Regions from separate parts of the Allobosea sp. GW823-FHT01F03 genome, predicted to be linked through region 1. Evidence: predicted binding sites of a transcription regulator. Region 1 holds the regulator's gene; the other holds the start of a gene.
What was found. Region 1 encodes PhoB, which activates phosphate uptake and scavenging genes when phosphate is short. Its sites were predicted from a motif close to TGTCATNNANCTGTCAT; they were not measured.
Positions count from the first base shown of each region.

Region 2: AC3RCC_RS20110 (alpha-D-ribose 1-methylphosphonate 5-triphosphate diphosphatase) is a predicted target of PhoB. The motif match lies at 1,334-1,350, and genes of this name have one in related genera.

Region 1 covers NZ_CM179505.1:279,831-283,216, forward strand. The annotation lists gene AC3RCC_RS01315 (GcrA family cell cycle regulator) at 1-255, shown strand, start outside; gene AC3RCC_RS01320 (NUDIX hydrolase) at 326-766, shown strand; gene AC3RCC_RS01325 (YnfA family protein) at 763-1,083, shown strand; gene phoB (phosphate regulon transcriptional regulator PhoB) at 1,158-1,856, opposite strand; gene phoU (phosphate signaling complex protein PhoU) at 1,886-2,608, opposite strand; gene pstB (phosphate ABC transporter ATP-binding protein PstB) at 2,647-3,386, opposite strand, start outside.
Region 2 covers NZ_CM179505.1:4,184,897-4,188,282, forward strand. The annotation lists gene AC3RCC_RS20110 (alpha-D-ribose 1-methylphosphonate 5-triphosphate diphosphatase) at 121-1,263, opposite strand; gene AC3RCC_RS20115 (PhnD/SsuA/transferrin family substrate-binding protein) at 1,439-2,308, shown strand; gene AC3RCC_RS20120 (phosphonate ABC transporter ATP-binding protein) at 2,308-3,135, shown strand; gene phnE (phosphonate ABC transporter, permease protein PhnE) at 3,132-3,386, shown strand, end outside.

The sequences.
Region 1 (3,386 bases):
GAGGCGGAACCGGAAGCGGAGCACGTCCCGGCGGCCCCGGCCGAGGAGGTGGTGATCCCGTTCTCCGAGCGTGTCACCATCATGGACCTGCGCGAATATATGTGCCGCTGGCCGATGGGCGACCCGACCTCGCCGGAATTCCGCTTCTGCGGCGGCCGCTCGCTGACCGGCATGCCCTATTGCGGCTATCATGCCCGCATCGCCTACCAGCCGGCGGCCGACCGGCGCCGCGACCGCAGCAAGGTGCGCGCCTGACCCGGCACCCCTGTGTAGAAGAATTGAAGCCGGCCCTCGGGCCGGCTTTTCCATTGGTGGAGAGACGCCGATGCGCACCGCAGAACGTCCCGCGCCCGTCGAATATGCCTGCGCCCTGACGATCCGGGGCGGAGACATCCTGCTCGGACTGAGAGCCCCGCATCGCCGCAACAGACCGTCCTGCTGGGACACGATCGGCGGGCATGTCGAGCCCGACGAGACGATCGAGCAGGCACTGAGACGCGAATTGCAGGAGGAGATCGGTATCGAGCCGACCAGCTTCACGCGCTTGACCACCATCGAGACGACCGAGAGCGACGGCGTCACCCCGGCTCTGTGGCATCTGTTCGCGGTGACCGGCTGGGTGGGCGAAGCCCGGATCAGCAATGACGAGCACAGCGAGATCCGCTGGTTCGACCTCGCCGAGGCCCGCGAGCTGTCGCCGCTCGCCTCGGAAGCCTACCGTCCGGTCTTCGCCCGGCTCGCGGCCAGCTTCGCCGCAGCGCCATGACCAGTTTCGCGATCTATCTGGGGGCCGCGCTGGCCGAGATCGCCGGCTGCTTCTCGTTCTGGGCCTGGCTCAAGCTCGGCAAATCGGCCTGGTGGCTGCTGCCGGGGCTTCTGGCGCTGGCGCTCTTCGCCTGGCTCTTGACGCTGATCGACAGCGCCGCCGCCGGCCGGGCCTTCGCCGCCTATGGCGGGGTCTACATCGTCGCGTCGCTGGGCTGGATGTGGCTGGTCGAGAAGGTGCCGCCGGACCGTTTCGACCTCACGGGCGCAGTCCTTTGCCTCGCCGGCGCAGCGGTGATCGTCGCCGCGCCGCGCTGAGCGTCGAACCTCCAGCCCTCATCCTGAGGAGCGATCGCAGATTGCGCCTCGAAGGATGAGGGCAGACTTGGCGCTCAGCTTCGCGCGAACGTCTCGTCGAAGGCGTAGCCGGCGCCGCGCACGGTGCGCAGCGGGTCCTTGGCGTCGTCGGGGGTGATCGCCTTGCGCAGGCGCCCGACATGGACGTCGACGGTGCGCTCGTCGATATAGACGTCGCGGCCCCAGACGGCGTCGAGCAGTTGGGCCCGCGAATAGACCCGGCCCGGGGCCTGCATCAGGAATTCGAGCAGGCGGAACTCGGTCGGACCGAGATGCAATTCGGCGCCTGCCCGGCGCACCCGCCGCGTCGTCCGGTCGAGCTCGAGATCGCCGGCGGTCAGCATGCCGACGACATGGCCGGGCTTGACCCGGCGCAGCAGCGCCTGGATGCGGGCGATCAGCTCCGGCAGCGAGAACGGCTTGACGACATAATCGTCGGCGCCGGTGGCGAGGCCGCGCACCCGCTCGGTCTCCTCGCCGCGCGCCGTCAGCATGATGATCGGCACCCGCTCCGTGTCGCGCCGGGCGCGCAGGCGCCGGCAGAGCTCGATGCCGGAAAGGCCGGGCAGCATCCAGTCGAGCAGGACGAGGTCAGGGGTATGGTCGCGCAAATGCAGCTCGGCATCGTCGCCGCGCGCGACGGTGTCGACCTCGAAGCCCTCGGCCTCGAGATTATAGCGGAGCAGCAGGGTCAGCGGCTCCTCATCCTCGACGATCAGGATGCGTGCAGGCATGTCGAGCCTCCGCTCAGGCGCCCATCCGCTCAGCCATTGGCCGCGGGCAGGTCGACCAGGATGTTGGTGGTGTCGAGCTTGGGCCGGCTCTCCTCCACCGACTGGCCGGTGATCAGGTAATGGATCGTCTCGGCGATGTTGGTGGTGTGATCGCCGATGCGCTCGACGTTCTTGGCGCAGAACAGAAGATGCGTGCAGAAGGTGATGTTGCGCGGATCTTCCATCATATAGGTCAGGAGCTCGCGGAAGAGCGAGGTGTAGAGCGCGTCGATCTCGTCGTCGCGGCGCCAGACCTCCATCGCCTTCTGCTCGTTGCTGGCGGCATAGGCGTCGAGCACGTCCTTGAGCTGCGCCTGGACCAGACGGCTCATATGCTCGAGCCCGACCACGGCGCGGTGCGGCGGCGAGAACTGGCCGGAGATCGCGACCGCGCGCTTGGCGATGTTCTTGGCGAGGTCGCCGACGCGCTCGATGTCAGCGGCGATGCGGATCGCCGAGATCAGCTCGCGCAGGTCGTTGGCGAGCGGCTGGCGCCGGGCGATGGTCAGCACCGCCTTCTCCTCGACATCGCGCTGGAGATTGTCGAGCCGCTGGTCGGCGGTGATCACCTTCTGGGCCAGCGCCGTGTCGCGGCGCACCAGCGCCACGGTGGAGTCGCCGAGCATGCGCTCGGACATGCCGCCCATCTCGGCCAGGCTGCGGCGCAGCCCTTCGAGGTCGGCATCATAGGAGCGGACGATATGGTCGGACATCGGGGCGAATCCTTCGAGGGCGAGCGGAACGGCAGGGCTCAGCCGAAGCGGCCGGTGACGTAGTCCTGCGTCTGCTTCTTGTTGGGGTTCATGAAGATGGTGTTGGTCGCGTCGAACTCGACGACCTCGCCGAGATACATGAAGGCGGTGTACTGCGAGACGCGCGCCGCCTGCTGCATGTTGTGGGTGACGATGACGATGGTGAAGTCGCTCTTCAGCTGCTCCAGCAGGTCCTCGATCTTGCCGGTCGAGATCGGGTCGAGGGCCGAAGTCGGCTCGTCGAACAGGATCACCTCGGGCTTCTGGGCGATGGTGCGGGCGATGCACAGGCGCTGCTGCTGGCCGCCGGAGAGCCCCATGCCGGAGCTCTTCAGCTTGTCCTTGACCTCGTCCCACAGGGCGGAGCGGCGCAGCGCGCCCTCGACGCGGTCGTCGAGCTCCGATTTCGGCGGCTTCTCGTAGAGGCGGATGCCGAAGGCGACGTTGTCGTAGATCGACATCGGGAAGGGCGTCGGCTTCTGGAAGACCATGCCGATGCGCGAGCGCAGCTCGTTGACGTCGACATCGTTGGAGATGACGTTGCGGCCGTCGAGCAGGACCTCGCCGGTGGCGCGCTGCTCCGGATAGAGCGAGTAGATCCGGTTGAAGATGCGCAGCAGGGTCGACTTGCCGCAGCCGGAGGGGCCGATCAGCGCGGTGACGTGGCGGTCACGGAAGCTGAGATTGACGTTCTTCAGCGCCTTGTGCTCGCCATAGTAGAAATCGAGGTTCTTCACCG
Region 2 (3,386 bases), 1.8 Mb from region 1:
ACAGTATTTCGACAATCGCGCCTTGCAGGCGGATACAACGGCAACTCCCCTGCGAAAGCACGAATTCGTTACTGCCGAGGCGAGCGGTGCAGGCAGGAGCCTGCACCTTCGACCTCGCGCTCAGGCGAGGATGCGCTGATCCACCAGATGCACCACCCGCCCGCCGGCAATGGTCGCGACGATGCGCGGCTGCGGCTCGGCTGCGACCAGCACGAGATCGGCGCGCTTGCCGGGTGCGATGACGCCGCGATCGAAAAGGCCCAGCGCCTCGGCCGGCCCCTGCGAGACCAGTTTCCAGGCCGCCTCGAAGCTCGCCGCCCCGCGCTCGGCGAGAATGAAGGGCGCGAGCGGCAGCGCCGGATAATAATAGTCGGAGGCGAGGATGGTGCAGAGCCCCTGACGCACCATCTCCTCGGCGGCCGGGCAGCCGGTATGCGAGCCGCCGCGCACGACATTGGGCGCGCCGAAGACGATCGGCTCGCCATGGGCTGCGGCCTCGCGCGTCGTCTCCTCGTCGATCGGGAACTCGGCCACGCTGACGCCGAGGTCGCGGTACCAGCGCCGCATCTGCGGGGTCATATCGTCATGCGAGAGGGCCGGCACCCCGGCCGCCCGTGCGGCGGCGGCGAGCCGCGCGATCGAAGCAGGGACCTCGTCGCGGCGGCTATGGACGTTCTCGACCAGCAGCATGAAGTCCTCATGTGAGAGGCCGGTGCGCTCGACCATCTTGCCGACCTTGTCCGGCCGGCTGCGCGATTTCAGCGTGCCCTCCATATGGTCGTTGAAGGCGAGCAGGCCGACGCGGCCGGCGGCCAGCCAGGCGAGGATCTCCGGCTCGGCGTCGAGATTATAGGTCTCGTGGCGGAGGTGAAAACGCGTATCGGCGCCGAGCTCGGGTCCGAGCCGCTCGATCGCCTCGATCAGGCGCCTTGCATTCTCGGCTCCGCGCAGGCCCGGCTCCCAGGACCAGGTGACGCCATGAAAGGCGGTGGTGATGCCGCTGGCGAGCAGAGCCCGGTCGGCATCACGCAAGGCGAGATCGATGTCGAAGGAAACGCCGGGGCGCGGCATGATATGGCGCTCGAAGGCATCGCCATGGCAGTCGACCAGACCGGGCAGGACGAGCAGGCCTGAGGCGTCGAGGCGCAGGGCATTGTCCGGCAGCGCCGTGTCGGACGGGGCGATCACGCCATCGCGCACCCGCAGATCGGCGATTTCGAGGCCGCCGGCCAGCACCCGGCCACCAGAGATCAACAGCGCCACCGCATCCACTCCTTGTCGCTGGCACCGGATCATCCGCGCCACTTCGGGCGAAGGCGCATGCGACCGGCAGATGACAGCCGCATGACGAGACCGGTCACTCAACCGTCGTGCGCCTGTCACCGCAACGTCGCACGGGCACTTTAGCGCCGCCTCCGAACCCCGCAGGAGGACGTCCATGCTGAAAAAGCTGGCATATGCATTCATCGCGGCTGCCGCCGCCTTCGTAACCCCGGCCGCCCAGGCGCAGGAGACGATCCGCTTCGCCGTGACCGATGTCGACGGGCTGGAATCGCTGCAGCGCGAATTCGGCCCGTTCAAGGCCGCCTTCGAGAAGCTCTCCGGGCTGAAGATGCAGTTCTTCGCGGTCTCCGGCCGCACCGCGGCGGTCGAGGCCATGGCCGCCGACCAGATCGATTTCGTGCTGACCGGCCCGGCCGAATATGTGGTCTTCAAGGCGCGCACCGGCGCGGTGCCGGTCGTCGGCTGGCAGCGGCCCGACTATTTCTCGCAGGTCGCCGTGCTCGCGAGCGGCCCGATCAAGTCGGTCGCCGATCTCAAGGGCAAGACCATCTCCTTCGGCGAGATCGGCTCGACCTCGCAACATCTCGGCCCGGCCCAGGCGCTCGCCGATTTCGGGCTCAAGTACAATGTCGACTACAAGCCGATCTTCGTGAAGCGCAATGTCGCCGCCGAAGCGGTGAAGCGCGGCGATATCGCAGCGATCGGCCTCAATCTCGGCCATCTCAACAGCATCCGCAAATCCGATCCGAAGACCGGCTTCACGGTGGTGGCACGCGGCCGCGATCTGCCCAATGACGTGATGATCGCCAGCCCGAAGGTGAAGCCGGAGGTGCTCGCCAAGGTCCGCAAGACCTTCCTCGACAATGGCCAGGAGCTGATGAAGGCCGTCGTCTCCGACACCGACGACAACAAGAAGTTCGCCGGCGGCGTCTTCCTGCCCGAGGTCAAGGACAGCGACTACGACTATGTCCGCTCGATCTACCAGACCATCGGCATCACCGAGTTCAACAAGTTCATCGAGTGATGACAGCGCATCTGCAGACGGAACAGACCACGGGCGCGCAAGCGCCCGTGGTCGCCATTTCCGGCCTCGCCAAGAGCTTCGGCACGCGCCGGATCATCGAGCGGCTGGACCTCACCATTCCCCAAGGTGAATCGCTGGCGCTGATCGGCGCCAACGGCACCGGCAAGTCGACGCTGCTGCGCATGATCGTGCGCCTCGCCGAGGCGGATGCCGGCACGATCTCGGTCTTGGGTGACGAGGTCGGAAGCCTGCGCGGAGCCGCGCTGAAGCGCTTCAGGGCACGGGTCGGCGTCGTCTTCCAGAAGCACAATCTGGTCTCGCGGCTGAGCGCGCTGAGCAATGTCGTGCATGGCGTCCAGTCGCGCCGCTCCGGCCCGCGCACCTGGGCGCAGGCGCTGGCCCCGGCCGAAATCCGGGACGAGGCGATGGAATGCCTTGCCGCCGTCGGGCTCGCGGACAAGGCGATGCAGCGGGCGGATTCGCTTTCCGGCGGCCAGTCGCAGCGCGTCGCGATCGCCCGCATGCTGATGCAGCGGCCGCAGATCGTGCTCGCCGACGAGCCCGATGCCAGCCTCGACCCGCGCGCCGGGCGCGAGGTGATGGAACTGCTGTTCCGGCTGACGCGCGACAAGGGGCTCACCCTCGTCTTCGTCTCGCACCACATGGCGCATGCAAGGCGCTTCTCCGACCGCATCGTCGGCCTCGGCAATGGCGGCATCGCGCTCGACCGGCGCGCCCTGCACTGCAACGAAGCCGAGCTCGCCGCCTTCTTCGAGGAGCCGGCCGAGGACGTTCCCGCCGCACAGCCGGCCCTGGTGTTCGCATGAGCCTGCAATCCACCCCACACAACCTCCATGCCGGCGACCGTTTCGCGCGGCCGAGCACCGCCGCCTTCATGGGCTGGTTCCTGGCGCTGGCGCTGCTGGTCTGGTCGTTCAGCGGCTCCGAGCTCTCGGCCGAGAAGCTCGTGCGCGGCCTGCCCTATATGGGCAACATTCTCTCGCGGATGTTCCCGCCAGACCTCGCCAGGCTCGACAGCATCCTCGCCTCGCTGGCGACGACCTTCCAGATGGCAGTC